DNA from 2 places in the Bacillus sp. FDAARGOS_235 genome. Region 2 is predicted to be linked to the other one. Evidence: a T-box and tRNA genes for the amino acid it is inferred to sense, from the RefSeq annotation. Region 2 holds a T-box; the other holds one or more tRNA genes.
What was found. The T-box of region 2 lies ahead of serS (serine--tRNA ligase). A T-box ahead of a tRNA ligase gene usually reads a tRNA of that ligase, here a tRNA-Ser.
Positions count from the first base shown of each region.

Region 1: it encodes a tRNA-Ser, which carries the amino acid that the T-box ahead of serS (serine--tRNA ligase) is inferred to sense. The anticodon was not compared.

Region 1 is NZ_CP020437.2:3,490,234-3,496,517, reverse strand. It holds gene A6J74_RS20070 (anti sigma factor C-terminal domain-containing protein) at 187-1,167, opposite strand; gene A6J74_RS20065 (RNA polymerase sigma factor) at 1,154-1,648, opposite strand; tRNA gene A6J74_RS20060 (tRNA-Glu) at 1,785-1,856, opposite strand; tRNA gene A6J74_RS20055 (tRNA-Ser) at 1,862-1,952, opposite strand; tRNA gene A6J74_RS20050 (tRNA-Asn) at 1,959-2,033, opposite strand; tRNA gene A6J74_RS20045 (tRNA-Ile) at 2,041-2,117, opposite strand; tRNA gene A6J74_RS20040 (tRNA-Gly) at 2,128-2,198, opposite strand; tRNA gene A6J74_RS20035 (tRNA-Lys) at 2,212-2,287, opposite strand; tRNA gene A6J74_RS20030 (tRNA-Thr) at 2,298-2,373, opposite strand; tRNA gene A6J74_RS20025 (tRNA-Phe) at 2,388-2,463, opposite strand; tRNA gene A6J74_RS20020 (tRNA-Asp) at 2,478-2,553, opposite strand; tRNA gene A6J74_RS20015 (tRNA-Met) at 2,557-2,633, opposite strand; tRNA gene A6J74_RS20010 (tRNA-Ser) at 2,661-2,753, opposite strand; tRNA gene A6J74_RS20005 (tRNA-Ile) at 2,771-2,847, opposite strand; tRNA gene A6J74_RS20000 (tRNA-Met) at 2,851-2,927, opposite strand; tRNA gene A6J74_RS19995 (tRNA-Ala) at 2,948-3,020, opposite strand; tRNA gene A6J74_RS19990 (tRNA-Pro) at 3,036-3,109, opposite strand; tRNA gene A6J74_RS19985 (tRNA-Arg) at 3,120-3,193, opposite strand; tRNA gene A6J74_RS19980 (tRNA-Leu) at 3,197-3,285, opposite strand; tRNA gene A6J74_RS19975 (tRNA-Gly) at 3,302-3,376, opposite strand; tRNA gene A6J74_RS19970 (tRNA-Leu) at 3,407-3,487, opposite strand; tRNA gene A6J74_RS19965 (tRNA-His) at 3,511-3,586, opposite strand; tRNA gene A6J74_RS19960 (tRNA-Thr) at 3,596-3,671, opposite strand; tRNA gene A6J74_RS19955 (tRNA-Val) at 3,676-3,751, opposite strand; rRNA gene rrf (5S ribosomal RNA) at 3,756-3,871, opposite strand; rRNA gene A6J74_RS19945 (23S ribosomal RNA) at 3,973-6,284, opposite strand, start outside.
Region 2 is NZ_CP020437.2:2,905,647-2,911,930, reverse strand. It holds gene guaB (IMP dehydrogenase) at 1-1,068, shown strand, start outside; gene A6J74_RS16950 (serine hydrolase) at 1,182-2,492, shown strand; gene pdxS (pyridoxal 5'-phosphate synthase lyase subunit PdxS) at 2,653-3,540, shown strand; gene pdxT (pyridoxal 5'-phosphate synthase glutaminase subunit PdxT) at 3,559-4,149, shown strand; T-box leader at 4,204-4,425, shown strand; gene serS (serine--tRNA ligase) at 4,477-5,751, shown strand; tRNA gene A6J74_RS16930 (tRNA-Ser) at 5,906-5,998, shown strand; gene A6J74_RS16925 (sigma factor-like helix-turn-helix DNA-binding protein) at 6,165-6,284, shown strand, end outside.

The sequences.
Region 1 (6,284 bases), 580 kb from region 2:
CGATTATTAGAATATATCGACCGTAACTTCAAATATATCAGCGATTATTGAAATTTATCGATCGTAACTCAAATTATATCAGCGATTTTTGCAATATATCGACTTACCGACAAAACTCGACAATAATGACAACATAAAAAGCTGTCTCCAGTAGATTACTTATTGGGAGACAGCTTCTTCTATATATTATTTATTTTCCGCAGTAGCCCCTAAAACAGCAGCTTTTACGTAATTTTGACCGTTTAATTTTTGTAAATCCACAGCCGTTCCCGTCACAACAACACCGATAACTTTTACATCTTGCTCACTTGGTTTTATTTTCTTTCCTTTTAGGTAGTCATATATACGTTCATATTCCTCATAATACTTTCCCTTTTGCTCCAGTCCATTTTGAATTGCTAAAAGAAAATCTTTTTCCGTTCCATTTCCAAATTCAATATCACCTGGTTTTGCTTTAAAACCGTACACATTATAAGCACTTTCGGTCATATCATCAATAGAATATGATTTTTTATCATCATACGTATCTACCCAATACCAAACAGGATGCACCCCTTCTGGAAGTATCTCTTTTATTTCAGACACTTTATACGGTTTATCAAAAGATATAGCCAATTCAGCTACTTTCTTTTCATCTTTTATTTTCTCTATATCATTTATATAACGATTATATGAAGCAAATGGGAGATAAAACTGCATCTCTCTTTCCATCGTTTGATTATTATACAATTCACTTGTCTTATTAATACGTTCATTCCCCATTACAACATTATCTGATATTGTTAATGGATTTACATTCGATAATCGGCGAAATGTATTCCAAACTTTATACTCATACACTTCATCTTCCCACTTAACAGGTTTCCCTTCAATAACCTTATATGTTTTATACTCTACTGTGCTTTTAAATAAACCGTTAGAAGTAATTGCTACGCCTCTTTCCGTATTAGGTCTTGTAATTTGTCTTATCATATTTAAGTCACGATCCATAGTTAAGTAAGCTCTATTGTTCAATTGTGAAATTACTATTATAAAACCAAAGAATAGAACAATAAAAAGTGAAATCGAAATTACTGTAATTTTTAATAATTGTCTTCGCTTCGCCTTCTTCAACATTTTTGATACTTTACTTGAATCTATATCAAAATCGAAATCATCTCTGCTCATCTTCAAACCTCCCATACAGCTTTTTAAACTCATTGCGAGCCCTATACAAAGAAACACGTACGGTCTCTTCTTTCATCTCTAATACGGTTGCTATCTCCTTATATGAGAGTTCATAGTCATACTTTAATAAAAGAATATGTTTATATACTGGATTCATCTTTCCAAGTATGCTTTGTATTTCTACTTGAAGCTCTTTTCTTAAAAGTGGTTCATCTAATCCTTTTGCTCCAATTAATTGAACAGATTCAATCGGGATTTGTTCAATACGCTGTTGCCTTCTTGCTAGATCACGATGCCTATTAATCGCAACTTGAAATAACCATGTTTTTATATACGTAATTTTCATATTCGGTATAGATACTAATGCCTTATGTATCGTGTCTTGAACGATATCTTCTGCTTCTACTGGTGGTACTCCAATTTTAAGTAAATACCTATAAATGCTTTTAGATGTTTCTATAATGATTTTTTCATACTCCATCGCTCTCTCCTTTCTATTAGTTAGACGATTCAAATAGAAAAAAGTATACAAGAAATCCATAAAAAAAAGCAGACTATCCAAAGCCCACTTTTACACAACAAAAAAGAGATAGCAGATTATGCTATCTCTTTTAGTATGACCCGTACGGGATTCGAACCCGTGTTACCGCCGTGAAAGGGCGGTGTCTTAACCACTTGACCAACGGGCCAATTCTGGCAGAGAAGAAGGGATTCGAACCCTCGCACCGCGTTCGCGATCTACTCCCTTAGCAGGGGAGCCCCTTGAGCCACTTGGGTACTTCTCTATAATATGGCTCCGCAGGTAGGACTCGAACCTACGACCGATCGGTTAACAGCCGATAGCTCTACCACTGAGCTACTGCGGAACAATTATGGTGGGCCTAAATGGACTCGAACCATCGACCTCACGCTTATCAGGCGTGCGCTCTAACCAGCTGAGCTATAGGCCCATAATTGAAAAGCGGGTGAAGAGAATCGAACTCTCGACCAGAGCTTGGAAGGCTCTTGTTTTACCACTAAACTACACCCGCATTAAATTGTAAATGGTGAGCCATGAAGGATTCGAACCTTCGACCCTCTGATTAAAAGTCAGATGCTCTACCAACTGAGCTAATGGCTCATTTTGAAAGTGGTGCCGGCTAGAGGACTTGAACCCCCAACCTACTGATTACAAGTCAGTTGCTCTACCAATTGAGCTAAGCCGGCTTGCGATTTCAAAATGGTGGCTCGGGACGGAATCGAACCGCCGACACGAGGATTTTCAGTCCTCTGCTCTACCGACTGAGCTACCGAGCCTTTATGTAAAAAAATGGCGGTCCCGACCGGGGTCGAACCGGCGATCTCCTGCGTGACAGGCAGGCATGTTAACCACTACACCACGGGACCATTTGGTTGCGGGGACAGGATTTGAACCTGCGACCTTCGGGTTATGAGCCCGACGAGCTACCGTGCTGCTCCACCCCGCGATGATAAAATATTTAATTTAGAAAAAATGGAGGAGGTAGAGGGATTCGAACCCCCGCGCGACTCTCGCCGCCTGTCGGTTTTCAAGACCGATCCCTTCAGCCGAACTTGGGTATACCTCCGAGATATAAACTTTGAGTGGTGGACCTTGTAGGACTCGAACCTACGACCGGACGGTTATGAGCCGTCTGCTCTAACCAGCTGAGCTAAAGGTCCTTATGGTAGCGGCGGAGGGGATCGAACCCCCGACCTCACGGGTATGAACCGTACGCTCTAGCCAGCTGAGCTACACCGCCATAAGTAATATAAAAATAAGTGGAGCCTAGCGGGATCGAACCGCTGACCTCCTGCGTGCAAGGCAGGCGCTCTCCCAGCTGAGCTAAGGCCCCATGTTTTTGGGAATATCGGGAAGACAGGATTTGAACCTGCGACCCCCTGGTCCCAAACCAGGTGCTCTACCAAGCTGAGCCACTTCCCGTTAATAAAAGCGCGCCCGAGAGGAGTCGAACCCCTAACCTCTTGATCCGTAGTCAAACGCTCTATCCAATTGAGCTACGGGCGCATATGGTGCCGAGGGCGGGGGTCGAACCCGCACGGTGGTCACCCACCGCAGGATTTTAAGTCCTGTGCGTCTGCCTGTTCCGCCACCCCGGCATGTCATATTGAAAATTGGAGCGGAAGACGGGATTCGAACCCGCGACCCCAACCTTGGCAAGGTTGTATTCTACCACTGAACTACTTCCGCAAGACATGTTATGAGATATTTTATTAAAAGTGCGGGTGAAGGGAGTCGAACCCCCACGCCAAAGGCGCCAGATCCTAAGTCTGGTGCGTCTGCCAATTCCGCCACACCCGCATATTAATTTATTTAAGAAAAAATGGGGCGACTGATGGGAATCGAACCCACGAATGCCGGAGCCACAATCCGGTGCGTTAACCACTTCGCCACAACCGCCATAGTTACTGGTGCCGACTAGAGGACTTGAACCCCCAACCTACTGATTACAAGTCAGTTGCTCTACCAATTGAGCTAAGTCGGCTAAATGGTGGAGGATGACGGGATCGAACCGCCGACCCCCTGCTTGTAAGGCAGGTGCTCTCCCAGCTGAGCTAATCCTCCATTTGCCTGGCAACGTCCTACTCTCACAGGGACAAGGTCCCAACTACCATCGGCGCTAGAGAGCTTAACTTCCGTGTTCGGTATGGGAACGGGTGTGACCTCTCTGCCATCATTACCAGACTGTATTCATTTAAGACAAGAATTATTGTAACTTATTTAACTTTTAAAGTCAACAAGTTTTTTATATTCTTTCAAAACTAGATAACATTGCTTCATATTATATGGTTAAGTCCTCGATCTATTAGTATTCGTCAGCTCCACATGTCACCATGCTTCCACCTCGAACCTATCAACCTGATCATCTTTCAGGGATCTTACTAGCTTACGCTATGGGAAATCTCATCTTGAGGGGGGCTTCATGCTTAGATGCTTTCAGCACTTATCCCTTCCGCACATAGCTACCCAGCTATGCCCTTGGCAGAACAACTGGTACACCAGCGGTGCGTCCATCCCGGTCCTCTCGTACTAAGGACAGCTCCTCTCAAATTTCCTACGCCCACGACGGATAGGGACCGAACTGTCTCACGACGTTCTGAACCCAGCTCGCGTACCGCTTTAATGGGCGAACAGCCCAACCCTTGGGACCGACTACAGCCCCAGGATGCGATGAGCCGACATCGAGGTGCCAAACCTCCCCGTCGATGTGGACTCTTGGGGGAGATAAGCCTGTTATCCCCGGGGTAGCTTTTATCCGTTGAGCGATGGCCCTTCCATGCGGAACCACCGGATCACTAAGCCCGACTTTCGTCCCTGCTCGACTTGTAGGTCTCGCAGTCAAGCTCCCTTATGCCTTTGCACTCTACGAATGATTTCCAACCATTCTGAGGGAACCTTTGGGCGCCTCCGTTACACTTTAGGAGGCGACCGCCCCAGTCAAACTGCCCACCTGACACTGTCTCCCGGGTCGATAAGACCCGTAGGTTAGAATTTCAATACAGTCAGGGCGGTATCCCACCAGCGCCTCCACCGAAGCTAGCGCTCCGGTTTCAATGGCTCCCGCCTATCCTGTACAAACTGTACCAAAATTCAATATCAGGCTACAGTAAAGCTCCACGGGGTCTTTCCGTCCTGTCGCGGGTAACCTGCATCTTCACAGGTACTATAATTTCACCGAGTCTCTGGTTGAGACAGTGCCCAAATCGTTACACCTTTCGTGCGGGTCGGAACTTACCCGACAAGGAATTTCGCTACCTTAGGACCGTTATAGTTACGGCCGCCGTTTACTGGGGCTTCAGTTCAGAGCTTCGCTTACGCTAACCCCTCTCCTTAACCTTCCAGCACCGGGCAGGTGTCAGCCCCTATACTTCGCCTTACGGCTTCGCAGAGACCTGTGTTTTTGCTAAACAGTCGCTTGGGCCTATTCACTGCGGCTTTCCGTTAAGAAAGCACCCCTTCTCCCGAAGTTACGGGGTCATTTTGCCGAGTTCCTTAACCAGAGTTCTCTCGCACACCTTAGGATTCTCTCCTCGCCTACCTGTGTCGGTTTGCGGTACAGGCACCTTTTATCTCGCTAGAAGCTTTTCTTGGCAGCGGGGAATCAAAGACTTCGCTCCATAAGGAGCTTCCCCATCACAGCTCAGCCTTCACGATAAGCGGATTTACCTACTTATCAGCCTAACTGCTTGGACGTGCACAACCAATCGCACGCTTCTTCTATCCTTCTGCGTCCCTCCATTGCTCAAACGATAAAGAGGTGGTACAGGAATATCAACCTGTTGTCCATCGCCTACGCCTGTCGGCCTCGGCTTAGGTCCTGACTAACCCTGAGCGGACGAGCCTTCCTCAGGAAACCTTAGGCATTCGGTGGACGGGATTCTCACCCGTCTTTCGCTACTCATACCGGCATTCTCACTTCTAAGCGCTCCACCAGTCCTTCCGGTCTGACTTCACTGCACTTAGAACGCTCCCCTACCACTGATACCATTGGTATCAATTCGCAGCTTCGGTGGTGTATTTAGCCCCGGTACATTTTCGGCGCAGAGTCACTCGACTAGTGAGCTATTACGCACTCTTTAAATGGTGGCTGCTTCTAAGCCAACATCCTAGTTGTCTAAGCAACTCCACATCCTTTTCCACTTAATACACACTTTGGGACCTTAGCTGGCGATCTGGGCTGTTTCCCTCTTGACTACGGATCTTATCACTCGCAGTCTGACTCCTAAGGATAAGTCATTGGCATTCGGAGTTTGACTGAATTCGGTAATCCGATGAGGACCCCTAGTTCAATCAGTGCTCTACCTCCAAGACTCTTACACTTAAGGCTAGCCCTAAAGCTATTTCGGGGAGAACCAGCTATCTCCAGGTTCGATTGGAATTTCTCCGCTACCCACACCTCATCCCCGCACTTTTCAACGTGCGTGGGTTCGGGCCTCCATTCAGTGTTACCTGAACTTCACCCTGGACATGGGTAGATCACCTGGTTTCGGGTCTACGACCACGTACTAAACGCCCTATTCAGACTCGCTTTCGCTGCGGCTCCGTCTCTTCAACTTAACCTCGCACGGGATCGTAACTCGCCGGTTCATTCTACAAA
Region 2 (6,284 bases):
AAATTAGTTGGTATTATTACCAACCGTGATATGCGTTTCATCCAAGATTACTCAATCAAAATTTCTGACGTAATGACAAAAGAACAGTTAATTACAGCTCCAGTTGGTACTACACTGGAAGAAGCTGAAAAGATCCTACAAAAGTATAAAATTGAAAAGCTCCCTCTTGTTGATAATAACGGTGTATTACAAGGGCTTATTACAATAAAAGATATTGAAAAAGTAATTGAATTCCCAAACTCTGCTAAAGATAAGCAAGGACGCTTATTAGTTGGAGCGGCTGTTGGTGTAACGGCTGATGCTATGCTTCGTATCGATGCATTAGTAAAAGCTAGCGTAGATGCAATTGTACTTGATACAGCTCATGGGCATTCTAAAGGTGTTATTGAAAAGGTAAAAGAAGTTCGTGCGAAATATCCAGCACTAAATATTATCGCTGGAAATGTTGCTACAGCTGAAGCAACGAAAGCATTAATCGAGGCTGGTGCAAACGTAGTTAAAGTTGGTATTGGACCAGGTTCTATTTGTACGACACGCGTTGTAGCTGGTGTTGGTGTACCACAATTAACAGCAGTTTATGATTGTGCAACAGAAGCTCGTAAACACGGTATTCCAGTTATTGCTGATGGCGGTGTTAAGTACTCTGGTGATATGGTTAAAGCTTTAGCAGCAGGAGCACACGTTGTTATGCTAGGTAGTATGTTTGCTGGTGTTGCTGAAAGCCCTGGAGAAACTGAGATTTACCAAGGTCGCCAATTTAAAGTATATCGTGGTATGGGTTCTGTTGGAGCGATGGAAAAAGGAAGTAAAGATCGTTACTTCCAAGAAGGAAACAAAAAACTTGTTCCAGAAGGTATTGAAGGACGCGTACCATATAAAGGACCTTTAGCAGATACAGTTCATCAATTAGTTGGTGGATTACGTGCAGGTATGGGATATTGTGGAGCGCAGGATTTAGAATTCTTACGTGAGAATGCACAGTTCATTCGCATGTCAGGTGCTGGTTTACGTGAAAGCCACCCTCATCATGTACAAATTACAAAAGAGGCTCCAAACTACTCATTATAATGTCTTATATGTAAATAGATAGAGATTTGATATCTCTGTCTATTTTTTTTTGATTATGTTAGAATAACGGTTATGTGAGTACATAGATATTGGGGGTAGCAAAAGTGAAAGGTATGTTTTGCAAAAGATTCATGGCTTTGGTAACGGTGCTTACACTAGCTTGTAGCATGCTGTTACCATATAGCAATGCATCGGCTGAAACAGGAGCCGCTCTAAACATTGAAGCAGGTGCGGCAATTTTAGTAGAAGCGAATTCTGGGAAAATTTTATATCAAAAGAATGCAGATGAGTTATTATCAATTGCTAGTATGACAAAAATGATGAGTGAATATTTAGTTCATGAAGCAGTGGATAAAGGAAAACTTAAGTGGGATCAAAAGATTAAGGTTTCTGAATATGCGCATAAGATTTCACAGGATCGTTCATTATCAAATGTTCCACTAGAAAATGGTGGTTCTTATACGGTAAAAGAGTTATACGAAGCGATGGCGATTTATTCCGCTAATGGAGCAACAATTGCTCTAGGTGAAGCAGTGGCAGGAAAAGAAGTTAATTTTGTAAAAATGATGAATGATAAGGCAAAAGAGTTGGGATTGAAAAATTATAAATTTGTAAATTCTACAGGCCTAACGAACAAAGATTTAAAAGGACAGCATCCCGAAGGAACAACACCGGATGAAGAAAATAAAATGTCTGCAAGGGACGTCGCAATTTTAGCACAACATCTTATTAAGGATTATCCCAAAACATTAGATACAGCAAAAATCCCTAAAAAAGTATTCCAAGAGGGCGGAAAATACCCGATTAATATGGATAACTGGAATTGGATGTTAAAAGGTTTAGTTAAGCAATACGATGGCGTAGACGGCCTGAAAACAGGATCAACTCCAGAAGCCGGTGATTGCTTCACTGGTACGGTTGAAAGAAACGGTATGCGTTTTATTTCTGTAGTTATTAAAACAAGTTCTCATACAGCACGTTTTGATGAAACGAAGAAGTTATATGATTATGGATTTGCTAACTTTGAAATGAAGCAAATGTATAAAAAAGATTCTTCAGTAAAAGGACAAGAAACAGTAAGAGTAGAAAATGCAAAAGATAAAGATGTAGCGGTTCAAACAAAACAAGTTGTTTCACTTCCAGTGCCAAAAGGAAGTAAAGATGTTTATAAAACAGAATTTAAAGAAGCAAGTAAGGGACAAGAAGCACCTATTAAAAAGGGTGTTGCACTTGGTCAGATGGTAATTACACCAAAAGATACGAATGACCCTGGATTTTTATCTGGTAAGTCATTACAAGTAGATCTTGTAACAACATCAGCAGTGGAAGAAGCAAACTGGTTTACTCGTTCTATGCGCGGAATCGGCTCTTTCTTTAGTGGTATATGGAATAGTGCTGTTGATACAGTAAAAGGTTGGTTTTAAAAGCTCCTCATTGTAGGAGCTTTTTCTTATTCCCATTTTTCATACCTACTTTATGAAAAAGTAGTAGACAAGCATCTGATAGTTAATGGTAGAATGTAAGAGTATTCTTAATTTTCGCCTTTAACGGGGGAAAGCAATTCACCTAGGGGGGTTTTTGTACATGACAAATGTAACAGGGACAGAACGTGTAAAACGTGGAATGGCAGAAATGCAAAAAGGCGGCGTTATTATGGACGTAGTTAACGCTGAACAAGCAAGGATTGCAGAAGAAGCAGGCGCAGTTGCCGTTATGGCATTAGAGCGTGTACCAGCAGATATTCGTGCAGCAGGTGGCGTTTCTCGTATGGCAGACCCAACGATTGTTGAAGAAGTTATGGGTGCGGTGTCAATTCCGGTTATGGCAAAATGCCGTATCGGTCATCTTGTAGAAGCACGTGTATTAGAATCATTAGGGGTAGACTATATCGATGAGAGTGAAGTATTAACTCCTGCTGATGAAGTATACCATTTAAATAAACGTGATTACACAGTTCCGTTTGTATGTGGTTGCCGTGATATCGGAGAAGCTGCACGTCGTATTGCAGAAGGTGCATCTATGCTTCGTACAAAAGGTGAGCCAGGAACAGGAAACATTGTAGAGGCAGTGCGTCATATGCGCCAAGTCAATGCAGAAATCCGTCAAGTTGCAAGTCTACGTGAAGATGAGTTAATGACATATGCAAAAAATACTGGTGCTCCTTATGAAGTACTACTTGAAATTAAACGCCTTGGTCGCTTGCCAGTTGTAAACTTTGCAGCAGGTGGTGTAGCAACACCAGCAGATGCAGCGTTAATGATGCAACTTGGTGCTGATGGTGTATTTGTTGGATCTGGTATCTTCAAATCAGAGAACCCAGAGAAATTTGCACGTGCAATCGTTGAAGCGACGACTCATTATGAAGATTACGAACTAATTGCAAGCCTTTCTAAAGGATTGGGTAATGCAATGAAAGGTGTCGAAATTTCAACGTTATTACCAGAACAACGCATGCAAGAGCGTGGATGGTAATTGAAGGAGAACTTTAAAATGGTGAAAATCGGTGTACTAGGTCTTCAAGGTGCAGTTCGTGAGCATGTAAAATCAGTTGAAGCAAGTGGTGCAGAAGCTGTTGTTGTAAAGCGTATAGAGCAACTTGAAGAGATTGATGGTTTTATTTTACCAGGCGGTGAAAGTACAACAATGCGTCGTCTTATTGATAAGTATGCTTTCATGGAACCACTTCGTACATTTGCGAAGTCTGGTAAACCAATGTTTGGTACATGTGCAGGTATGATTCTTCTTGCGAAAACACTTATTGGCTATGAAGAAGCACATATTGGTGCTATGGATATTACAGTTGAACGCAATGCGTTTGGACGCCAAAAAGATAGTTTTGAAGCCGCACTTTCAATGAAAGGTGTGGGGGAAGACTTTATTGGTGTATTTATCCGTGCTCCGTATGTTGTAGATGTTGCTGATAACGTTGAAGTACTTTCTAAGCACGGCGATCGAATGGTAGCGGTAAGACAAGATCAGTTTTTAGCTGCTTCATTCCATCCGGAATTAACGGATGATCATCGTGTGACAGCATACTTTGTCGAAATGGTAAAAGAAGCTAAAATGAAAAAAGTTGTGTAAGTAACTTGCAACTTGTATAAGATTATAGTAAATTGATGGTAACAATTTTATAAAATAAGCGTGTTGATAGGAAGTAGTAACAAATGTCGTTTCTTATAGAGAGTCGATGGTTGGTGGAAATCGATAGAAACAGTTTGTGAATCCATCCTGGAATGGAATGTGGAATATCTTTATGATTAGTAAACATTCCCGGTGAAGAGCCGTTATTTCTACTTGAGAGGAAAGTAGAAATGCTTTCAACTAGGGTGGCAACGCGGGTTAACTCCCGTCCCTTTGTATAGGGACGGGAGTTTTTTGTATTTTATAAAATAAAAGGAGGAGTATATAATGCTTGATATTAAATTATTACGTACAAACTTTGAAGAAGTAAAAGCAAAATTGCAGCATAGAGGCGAAGATTTAACGGAGTTTGGTCGTTTTGAAGAGCTTGATACGAGAAGAAGAGAATTACTTGTTCAAACAGAAGAACTAAAAAGTAAACGTAACGAAGTGTCTCAACAAATTTCAGTATTAAAGCGTGAAAAGAAAGATGCAGAAGCTTTAATTTTAGAAATGCGTGAAGTTGGAGAAAAAGTAAAAGATCTTGATAATGAACTTCGTACAGTTGAAGAAGACTTAGAAAGATTAATGTTATCTATTCCAAATATTCCTCATGAATCTGCTCCAGTTGGTGAAACAGAGGATGATAATGTAGTAGCGCGTACTTGGGGAGAAGTGAAGGAATTTGCTTTTGAACCAAAACCACATTGGGATCTTGCTACAGATTTAGGAGTTTTAGATTTTGAGCGTGCTGGGAAAGTAACAGGAAGCCGCTTCGTATTTTACAAAGGTGCAGGCGCAAGATTAGAGCGTGCTTTAATTAGTTTTATGCTTGATCTTCATACTGACGAGCATGGATATGAAGAAGTGTTACCTCCGTATATGGTAAACCGTGCAAGTATGACAGGAACAGGACAACTTCCGAAGTTTGAAGAAGATGCATTCCGTATTGAAAGTGAAGATTACTTCTTAATTCCAACAGCAGAAGTACCTGTAACGAATATGCATCGTGATGAGATTTTAAATAAAGAGCAATTGCCTATAAGATATGCTGCATTTAGCTCTTGCTTCCGTTCTGAAGCAGGTTCAGCTGGTCGCGATACACGTGGTTTAATTCGCCAACATCAGTTCAATAAAGTAGAGCTTGTGAAGTTCGTAAAACCAGAAGATTCTTATGAAGAGTTAGAAAAATTAACAAATGATGCAGAACGCGTGTTACAATTATTAGAGTTGCCATATCGCGTTATGAGCATGTGCACAGGCGATTTAGGATTTACAGCAGCGAAGAAATACGATATTGAAGTATGGATTCCAAGCTATGGCACATATCGTGAAATTTCTTCTTGTAGTAATTTTGAAGCTTTCCAAGCGAGACGTGCAAATATCCGTTTCCGCCGTGAGCCAAACGGAAAACCAGAACATGTTCATACATTAAATGGATCTGGTCTTGCAATTGGACGTACGGTTGCAGCTATTTTAGAGAACTACCAACAAGAAGATGGTACAATTATAATTCCAGAAGTTCTTCGCCCTTATATGGGAGGAAAAACAGTTATTAAGTAAATTTAAACATTCATCGGTATGAGTGATTGGTAATTATGAGCGTTGTCAGTACTGTAATGTAGGAGGGGGAAAGTAAAATTTTCCTTTCCTCATAATTTATTTTAGTAGGGTTGACTAACTGTTTTTCTTTTGATATTATATTTGATGTCAATATGGAGGTATACCCAAGTCTGGCTGAAGGGATCGGTCTTGAAAACCGACAGGCGGCGAGAGTCGCGCGGGGGTTCGAATCCCTCTACCTCCTCCAGATATAATTGACAACAGCGCATATAAGTGGAGATTGGAGAACTCGTTACCAACACGTAACGAGTTTTTATTTTAAAACCAATCATAAAGTATGGTGTAAGGCGATTTTGTCCTTATTACACACTCATATTCCGATGATTATCTTCATAGATATGAAAGGAGTCAACATGGATCTTATTATACAAACGTTTCCTTTAGATGGAAAAACTTTATATTATGTACAATGTCCTGTCTGTAAGAACAATAGAATTTTAAACAGTGGTGCAAATGTATCGCGCATTATAAGC